One region of the Gluconacetobacter entanii genome, then DNA from elsewhere that is predicted to be linked to it. Evidence: riboswitches for the same ligand, from Rfam matches in the RefSeq annotation. Region 1 holds a riboswitch; each other region holds the start of a gene.
What was found. Region 1 has a riboswitch for cobalamin ahead of HNH97_RS13585 (TonB-dependent receptor plug domain-containing protein). Riboswitches for the same ligand answer to the same signal wherever they lie in the genome.
Positions count from the first base shown of each region.

Region 2: another riboswitch for cobalamin. It lies ahead of HNH97_RS12230 (DUF1636 domain-containing protein); the one in region 1 lies ahead of HNH97_RS13585 (TonB-dependent receptor plug domain-containing protein).
Region 3: another riboswitch for cobalamin. It lies ahead of HNH97_RS15655 (carbohydrate porin); the one in region 1 lies ahead of HNH97_RS13585 (TonB-dependent receptor plug domain-containing protein).

Region 1 covers NZ_JABJWD010000078.1:14,143-17,420, forward strand. The annotation lists gene HNH97_RS13585 (TonB-dependent receptor plug domain-containing protein) at 1-1,499, opposite strand, end outside; cobalamin riboswitch at 1,619-1,837, opposite strand; gene HNH97_RS17990 (DUF6925 family protein) at 1,935-2,906, shown strand; gene HNH97_RS13595 (cobyric acid synthase) at 2,911-3,278, shown strand, end outside.
Region 2 covers NZ_JABJWD010000068.1:19,788-23,065, reverse strand. The annotation lists gene HNH97_RS12235 (histidine phosphatase family protein) at 280-819, shown strand; cobalamin riboswitch at 838-1,108, shown strand; gene HNH97_RS12230 (DUF1636 domain-containing protein) at 1,286-1,696, shown strand; gene cobW (cobalamin biosynthesis protein CobW) at 1,693-2,760, shown strand; gene cobN (cobaltochelatase subunit CobN) at 2,860-3,278, shown strand, end outside.
Region 3 covers NZ_JABJWD010000107.1:1,811-5,088, forward strand. The annotation lists gene HNH97_RS15655 (carbohydrate porin) at 1-1,581, opposite strand, end outside; cobalamin riboswitch at 1,738-1,969, opposite strand; gene HNH97_RS15660 (CbtB domain-containing protein) at 2,299-2,511, shown strand; gene HNH97_RS15665 (CbtA family protein) at 2,525-3,278, shown strand, end outside.

The DNA of each region.
Region 1 (3,278 bases):
GGATTGCCCTTTTCCGAATAACCCACACCCACCTGATTTGCGAATAACTGATACAGCGAAGGACCATGAAAACCGGAACCGGCGCTGGCCTTGATGATGGTTCCGGTGCCCGGCACATGGATTGCCGGGGCCACGCGCCATGTCACGTGGTTGCCGTAGCGCGAATTGGCATCATAGCGAATATTGGCCGCACCATACAGAATATGGTTCCAGTTCCCCTGATACTGCCCGTAACCTGCGGTCGTATCCATGCTGGCGGATGTATCGTATCCGCTGTCCCACATGCTTGAGGCCGTATGGCTGGTATTGAACGTATCATGGAAATGTTCGGCACCGATCAGAAGCTGGCCATACTGCTTGAAATTGAACGTGCCGTGCCAGTCCACCTTAAGTCGGCTGGAACGGTAATAATCCGGGTCTGGATTGACCGGGCTGCCGTAACTCGTGCCCGTCTCCGTCCAGCGGTTGCGGTTGGTCATGTAGCCAAGGCCAAGCACCTGATCAAAAAGCCCGTGAAAGGAAACCAGATGGGCCGTCCCGCGCACGATGGCCTCGTTCTGGTTGTTCTGTTCCCGCACACCCTTATCACCATACAGATTTTCACTTTGCAGGTCATACAGAGAGTAGGAATGATAATTGCTCTGTATCAGCCGTGCGGTCAGGCCAAGATCGAAATTATGGGTGACGTCATAACCCAGCCTGATATTGACGCCACGGTTGTCATTCCGGTTGCCTTCATGCCGCTGCTGCCGGTTGGCCCCATAATAACGCTCGATATAGGAAGGGATATTGTTGAACCCGTCCATCCGGTAATGGGAGAATTCTACATTATAATGAAAACGTCCCTTGCTGCCGCGTGCGCCAAAGGTCTGATTGAAGGTACCATACCCACCGCCTTCGATACGGACAAACGGCTTGAAACGGCCCTGCCCCTGTGCCGTGGTAATGTCGATAACCCCCGCCATGGCGTCGGCGCCGTACAGGCCGCTCTGAGGCCCACGCAGTATCTCGATCCGGCCCATGCCGTCGGTTACAAACTGACCGGCATCGAACATGCCATTGGTGGAACTTCCGTCATTGATGTCCATGCCATCCAGGCGGACCTTGACCTCGTTGGAATTATTACCACGCATGAAAATGGATGACGTGCCCCCTGGGCCGCCTGTCTGGACCACGTTCAGGCCCGGTTGGCGTGCCAGAATATCCGTCAGGCTGCGCCGCTGCTGGGTCTGGATCTGCTTTTCCGTGATGATGGTCATGCTGGTGCCGATATCATCGGTGGAGGTCGGCCGACGGGCGGCACTGACGCTGATCAGTTCGGGAAGACCCGTATCCCCCAACGAAACAACGGCTTTCGATTTTTTATTCTCGATGACGTACTGGTTGGCGGACTGTTTTTGCGGCGCGTGCTGTCTGACTGAATCATCGGCACGCGCCACTACAACCCCCATGGTCATCAACGTGGTGGAAGCAATCAGCAGATTACGGAATAGGATCATCTGGTTCAGGTCTCGCGGTCACATCATCGTTGCCACGAGAGCGCGCTGCCACAGGATTTCCGATCTGCACGGAATCCTGTAACACCACACCGTCAGGACACCCCGCCCGACAGTTCCCGGTCGCAACCATCATGACGGCAGGTCTCCTGGCTCACGGCGTAGCGTCCTGCACAACCTTCCCGGAAAACCGCGGTTTCCAGTGGCCCGGATCATGACATCCGGTAATGCAAGGACAGACCGTTTACAGTTGCGGGGGCAGCCGGAGCATTGGATCGCAATCCGCACTCTGTTCCCTTTTCATCCCCCCGAAAGGGGACACCGTCGGAACGGTTCTGATCGGATGGGGTGTTCTTGTCAACCCGCATTCAATCTTTCAGTATCCTGTCAGGATTGCTGTTATTTTCAGCCTGATTGATGAATCACAGGATATTTCCGATGAAACGTATCACGCCCTCCATGCTGACTTCACTGGCGCTGGATCTCCGTAACGGCTGGAGCATTGGAACATTTGGTGCGATCGGCGAATTCCATCATGTTCCGGATGATAGGGTCTGCCTCACCCCATGTCCTGACGGGTTGGAGATCGTCACCCAACGCGGTGCCATACGCATTAGTCCCAGCGAACCCTTGCATGCCCTTGCGTGGGACTCTCTCGTCGGAAAAGGCAGACGCTGGCGGCATAGCATGGCGTTATGCGGCCCGTTACAACTGACCGCGAAGCATACCCTGAAGGTTCTGGGAAAGGATGCGGACGCTGTCCGACCAGAGGATCGTGATGCGTGGCTGATTGATCTTGGAATTGGCGTGGGCCGGGTCCGGATGTGCGTAAGGACAGAAAATGCCCGCCTGGTCGAAGCCCTTGCTGTTGACACGGATGACCCATTGGCCGTCGTCACAGCAGCATTTGCGCTTCTGATGGAAGTCCAGCCCCACAGGGTCATGCTTTCACCTGCTGGCAGACTGGAGGTCTACCAACCCGTTCCCGCACCTGATGGAGACTCTCCGCTCGGCGCCCATACCCACCTGCTGCCAAAACTGGTGAGGTTGAAACGACCCTGCTCCGCCCTCGATCCCATTCCGGAAGGCTGGCAGCCTTTCCTGACACTTCATCCGGCGGCACCGTTCCGACCGTCCGATGATGATTCCCATGATTATGACCGGCTTGCCGATCTATCCTTTCTGCCGTTGCTTGAGGAATTCGGCATGGAGGAAGACCTGCAGGTTTCAGGCACATTCCAGGCCCATGTTCGTCAACATGGAACACCGGAAAATCTGAAAATACCCGCTACAAGACGTGGTCGCGCGCGCATGCATATCGAACTGCTTCGCATGGCAGCCTGGGGTCACGAAGGCATGGAGCGATTTGTGCCTGCCGACACGATCAAGAGCGCTACGGACTGCGGCTGATTCCATGACAGCGATCATGTTGCAGGGCACGGGATCCGATGTCGGAAAGTCCGTTTTGACGGCAGGTTTATGCCGGGTTTTCGCTAACCGTGGCCTGACGGTCCGGCCTTTCAAGCCCCAGAATATGTCGAACAATGCCGCCGTGACGGTAGATGGAGGTGAAATCGGTCGGGCGCAGGCACTTCAGGCGCAGGCCTGCCGTATTGCCCCTTCCACCCTTATGAATCCGGTCCTTCTGAAACCGGAAAGTGATCATACAGCGCAGGTTATCGTCCGTGGACGCGCAAAAGGACACCTGCACGCTTCGAGTTTTATCGGTGGCCGGGCCGCATTCCTGCCCGAGGTTCTGACCGCCTTCAGGACATTATGTAG
Region 2 (3,278 bases), on a different contig from region 1:
GCAGGGAACCATGACTTCCCTTTGTGGATGCAAGAACGCAGAGTGTTTGCGTCGCGCGGGCTGACGGAGGAGAACATAAAAAGTTCTGGGTGGCGTCTTTTTCAAAAAGCAATGTTATCTGAAGCTTTTTGAAAAAAGCTTCACCAAAAACCTTTATAAATCCACCAGATGTCTTCCGAACGGCATTTTCAGACAATCCCTTAAGAGAACAGAAGTTTTTTGGTTCTTTTTTTCAAAAAAAGAACACGCCTTCTCCTGCACACGAAACCAAAGTCTGCCATGCACCTGACCTGCCTGTCCCTTCCCGCGCCCGACTGCCTGCGCCGCGCCATCATTCCCACCCATGACGACCTGCCCGCCCTGCCCCCCGGACAGGCCGCGCGCTGGTGTACGGATACTCCCGTCACCTGTGGCGATGACGCTGCCACACAGGTCGGGTGCTGGACCGGGCGCACGCCCCTGCCCCACCGCGCCCTGCGCGCGCGCCACCATGGCGCATGGCAGGGGCGCGCCCTGCGTGACCTGCCCGCACAGGACATGGCGGCGTGGATCACGGACCCGCACTTCGCCCCACCGGGGGGCGAAAGCCTGCGCGACGTGCTGGCGCGCGCGGCGGCATGGCTGTCATGCTGTCCCACCGATCGCGGGGAAATGGCGCTTGTCGCGGATGCGCTGGTCATACGCGCGCTTGTGCTGGCGACGCTTGGCGCGGATGCGGCGGCGTTCGCGGCCCTCGACATCGCGCCATGCACACGGACCGTCCTGACATTCCACAACCGATGGCGGGTGCGTGAAACAGGGGGGATTGCAGCGTTTTGACTCTGCATGGCGGGGGCGTATAAAAGCCCGCGTGATGGTTCCCGCAAGGGATGAAACAGGGAAGTACGGTGCGTGGCGCGGCAGGCCGCCGCACACAATGCCGTCGCTGCCCCCGCAACTGTAAGTGGCGTCAAGCGCCCGGCAGGTCGCCCGTGTCCGGCATATGTCCGACATGGCGCGGCACGTCACTGGCCCCCATGGCCGGGAAGACGCCGGATGCGCGGGCACGGACACCCCAGTCCCTGTCCCGGCCACAAGTCAGGAGACCTGCCATCATCGTCATGCCCCGCCCTTGCGGGACATGGCACGATTACTGGTGTCGCAGGTCCGGCGGGGTGCCTGGAATGCGATGACGTCCTGATGTCCGCGCCGCGCATCGTACGTGATGCCGCACGGTCGATGCACCCCGGCCATGTCCACATCCCCCATCCGGGATGAGGCGACGACAGCGCAGGATGAACGTGCAATGACCACAGGCGACGTCCCCCTTCCCCCACCGGGTTCCGACACCCCTGCCATCCACATCCATGTCTGCGTCACCTGCCTGCGCGGCCTGCCGGTCGGCGCGCCACCACCCGGGCGCGACCTGCACGAGGCGATGCGCGAACGCGCGCAGGGCACCAGTGTCGTGGTGCATGAGGTCAGATGCCTTGCCGCGTGCGACCGTGGCTGCACCGCCATCGTCGCCATGCCGGGGAAATGGGGATGGCTGCTCGGCCATCTCGGCCCGGAGAAGGCCGACGACCTGATGACCTACCTTGCCGCCTATGCCGCCTCACGCAGCGGCAGCGTCATGCCCTCGCGCCGCCCGGCCTCGCTGTCGGACATGGTGCTGGGCCGTTTTCCCGCCTCCCTCCTGACGGAGCAAAGTTCATGACCACACCCTCCCCCTCCCGTGCCCCTGCCGCCCGTGCAAAGGTGCCGGTCACCGTCATCACCGGCTTCCTCGGCGCGGGGAAGACGACGCTGCTGCGCCATGTGCTGTCGCAGGCGCGCGGGCGGCGCATCGCCATTGTCGTCAACGAATTCGGCACGCTGGGCATTGATGGCGAGACGCTGCGTTCATGCGGGGTGGAAGGCTGCCGGGACGAGGATATCGTCGAACTGACCAATGGCTGCCTGTGCTGCACCGTGGCGGACGATTTCCTGCCGACGATGGAGGCCCTGCTCGACCGGGCCGAGCCGCCGGAGCATATCGTGATCGAGACCTCCGGCCTTGCACTGCCCAAGCCGCTGCTCAAGGCGTTTGGCTGGCCCACGGTGCGCACGCGCATGACCGTCGATGGCGTCATCACCGTGGTCGATGGCCCCGCCGTCGCCGCCGGGCGTTTCGCCGATGACCCGGACGAAATTGCACGCCAGCGCCAGGCCGACCCGTCACTGGACCACGACAATCCCCTTGCCGAAGTGTACGAGGACCAGTTGCTGTCGGCGGACATGGTCGTCATCAACAAGACCGACCTGATGACGCCCGAACAGATCGCCATGGTGGAGCGCGAGATCCGTGCGGAGATCCCCCGCGCGGTCAAGATCGTGCATGCCGTGGACGGGCAGGTCGATCCCGTCGTCCTGCTCGGCATGGATGCGGCGGCGGAAGATGACCTGTCGGCCCGTCCCTCCCACCACGACGCGGAAGGGGGCGAGCATGAGCATGACGATTTCGAAAGCTTCGTCGCCACCATCCCCGAACAGGCCAGCGCCGACGCCTTTGTCACGCACCTGGCGCATGTGGCGGAAAAATATGACATCCTGCGCATGAAGGGATTCGCCGCAGTGCGGGGCAAGCCGATGCGCCTTGCGGTACAGGGCGTGGGCAGCCGTTTCCGCCACCAGTTCGACCGTCCCCTGCCCGAAGGCGCGCCGCGCACCGGCAGCCTTGTCATCATCGGGCAGAAGGGCCTGCCGCGCGCTACGATCGAGGCGGACCTGCAACAGGCCTGAAAGACTGTCTGAAAACTTTTATTTTCCATCAACGCCCCTGATGCCGTTGCAACCGCCATGAGCCGATGACCATGAGCACGAAATACAGAGACGACGCACATGCATCTCCTGGCGCGTGAGGTCCGCAGCCTTGACGAGGACGCGGTGGCCGAAGACCTCGGCCATGCGCCCGCCGACATCGTGTTCCTGTCATTTTCCGACAGCGACCTGCTGGCCCTGCGTGCGGCGGCCGATGCCGGGGCGGCGGGTGACGCCACGGTGCGCATCACCAGCCTGTCGCGCCTGCTCCACCCCATGTCGATCGACCTGTACGTGGCCGATACCCTCATGCGTTCGCGCTGCGTGGTGGTACGGCTGCTTGGCGGGATGGAATACTGGCGCTACGGGGTGGAGGAACTGTCGCGCGCCTGCCGCGATGGTGGCATCCCGCTGGCGCTGGTGGCGGGCGATGCACGCCCCGACCCGCGCCTTGCCGCGCTGTCGACCATTCCCGCCGCGACACTGGACCACCTCGATGC
Region 3 (3,278 bases), on a different contig from region 1:
ACCGGTCCAATCCGGCGCGCCGCCCGAAGGGTGCCATACGTACTGAAAATCAGGCTGCATGACCATCCACGGCGTAACCTGCGCCTGATAGGTCAGTTCAAGATGGTTTTCATTGCCCTGCACAAGCGTCTGACTGTCGCGGTCAAATTGCCGCAGGCCGGAACTGGCGCGACCAATGCCCCAGCCCAGACCGATCGTGTCGTTATCGCGCCCCTTAAACGGCGCCTTAAGATTCAGGCCGGCGTCAATAGCGAAGCTGATCTGGTTACGATCACCGCCATTACCCGTGGCGCGTACGAACACGCCCACCGAGCGGGCCGATGTGAGCGACGGCCGCCAGATCATCTGGTCGATGATACCATACACCATCCAGTTACCCCGGTCCCAGCGCGGGGTCAGGTCACTTTGTGGCGTGGCAGCAGTGGCGTTGGCCACTGCTGCTCCTAACGAACCGCCATTGCGGTTGTAACGATAGTCGGCGAACTTCGCGGTATCATAGAACCCGCCCAGCTTGTACACGCCCGGCAGGCCAGGATTCTTGGTCACGTTCGACATGTCGGCCGGCTGCGGGTTGAGCGCGTATTGCAGTTCGGTCATCAGCAGGGCACCGGTGCCCATGTTGAAATTGGTGCCGTTGGCGCCATCATAGGTCTGGCTGGTGGGATCGGAATTATAGCCACTGATGGAGCCGGTAGCCTGCTGGATGGGGGTAGAATTATAGCGGTTACCCGGCGGATTGTCGTCCGCTGCGGCAAACATGAAGGTGAACTTCTCGCTCGGCCGGTAGCGGATCCGGATGGCGGGAGACGACAGCGGCCAGGACGGCCCGCCGCCATACAGGTTGACCGAGGGCGCCATGGGCCAGCCGAAATTGGCGTTGAGGTAAAGCGAGGCGTAATCGCTGATCAGGAACTCGGTATCAAGATCCTGCTGGCCGATCTTTACGTCCAGCTTGCCGCCAAGGAAAGACTGCTGGTACCATAGTTCGAACAGGCGGGTGGAACGGTCAGCCTCAAATCCGCTGACAGGGTTGAAATTGGCCAGATGGTCCTGCGAGATCGAGCGCCCGCGTGTCTGCAGTGCGCTGACATTGAACAGCCCGCCCTTCAGCCCGAACAGTTTCTCGGTATCGACGGTCAGCGTGGGCATGGTTACACCGTCGTAGGACGGGCCGGTGCCTGATCCGCCTGCACCATCATTACCAGAAGCCGAACCGCCAGTCCCGTTGCCCCAGAGTTCATCGACTTCCTGGATGTCGAAGCTGATGCCGTGCTTGTACATCCATGACCGCGCGCCCCACATATTGCCTAGCAGGTTACCACTGGTGTCGAGTTTATCGTCACCAGCCGCCTTCTCCGCAGCATCGGCTTGCGCGCGCTCCGAATCACGTATGGTTGCTGGGTCGATCTGCTCAACCAGCGGAGTGGAGTTGCCAAGGCGCGCCCGATCTTCCTCGATCTGGGTCTGAGGAGCCTGAGCATAAGCGGCTGAGTATGCGAAGAGGCTTCCTACCAGAGTGGAATTGATAAAAAGCACACGAGCCGAGCGTCGCGTAACGCCCGGAGAGTCAAGAAATGTCATGGAGGGAGCCTGTCGGGGAAGCGTCGGTAAAAGGAGCAACAATTCCGAATGCAGTCATTTCCCGACTGGGAAACAAACACGCATGCCATCGCGACAGAGCGTCAAAGAAGAAAATGCATCACGCCTTGATCCGCCTCCGGCTCCACCCGCCCGGCGACATATCTGAACTCGACGGTAGGTCTCCTGACTCACGGGTCACCACGTTGCATCCGCCTTCCCAACCGAAGTCAGTGGCTGCTACCCAATCTGGTAGCTGAGGACACAATGCTCGCCGTCTACAGTTGCGGGGGCAGCTGTCGACTGAACTCCCGGGGAAATTGCCCCAGCCAGAGTTATACGACATTCCCTTTTCACCCGTTCGCACGGGACCGTCGACTTGATAGACAGTGTTATAAAATTCTTATCCCCAAAAAGGCAAGACAGGATAATTAGAGAAATCCCTTCCTGATGGATATTGACCGCCTGCGCTTCGGCGTTTCACCTGCAGCCGTGGCAGTTCATGTCAAATTATGTCAGGCTATGCTCTTTTAGGAGTTTTAGATTAAGGGAGAGTAGATTATACCCCTGCAGGCCATAAACGCGGAAGCCGGTGAGATCCCGGCACGGTTGCGCCACTGTAAGCAGGTGTAGAACACAATTTTCTACCCGAAAGTCAGACCCGCGCATGGCTCCGTTCCGAGCGAAACAGGACGCATTTTTCCTGAGGAGTCGTATAAAATGTCTGATACTGCAATAGGTTCCCACGCTATCCCCTCTCCCGCGCCTATTCCCGTCAGGGAGATAGCGCCGTGGTTGGTTTTCGGCTTGCTGATGCTGCTGGCCCTTTATTTTGTCGGCGCAGAGGAAGGGGCGACATCAATTATTCCTGGCATGTATGTGCACGAGTGGGTGCATGACAGTCGCCATCTTCTGGGTTTCCCCTGCCACTGACATGGAAAACAGAATGATGGTCCGCACCCTACTTATTCGCGGAATGCTCGTCGGTTTTCTGGCCGGCATTCTGGTATTCAGTTTCGCAAAAGTTTTTGGAGAACCTCAGGTCGATCATGCCATTGCATTTGAATCTGCCATGGACGAGGCTAAAGCCAAGGCAGATCTGGAGCGAGGCATCCATGATGTTGAAGAGCCGGAACTTGTAAGCCGGAAACTTCAAGCCAGTTACGGATTGCTCACAGGTGTAATGGTTTACTCGACAGCGTTTGGCGGGCTTTTCGCTCTTGTATTTTCTTATGCAAATGGGCGCATGAAAAGCACAGACCCTCGTGTTGTGTCTGTTCTGCTGGCGATAACCGGGATTATTGCCGTATATGTGGTGCCAAGCATCAAGTATCCTGCCAACCCGCCATCCGTAGGAAACCCGGATACAATTGGCATGCGGACAGAATTGTATTTTATAATGATGCTGGTCTCCCTACTGGGGATGATCGCAGCCACAATGCTTCAGGGACGCTTACGTCAGCAATATAATGCATGGACGGCAACCTATCTTGCAGGCGCGTGTTATATTCTGATTGTCTTTACAACAGGCGAGTTACTTCCTGCGGTTAATGAAGTCCCCTCTAATTTCCCTGCTGATTTGCTCTGGAATTTCAGGATTGATTCCTTAGGCATGCAGATCATCATGTGGACCACACTGGGTCTGGGTTTCGGTGCCTTTACTGAATATGCAAATCGAAACCGGTTTGGATATCGTAATG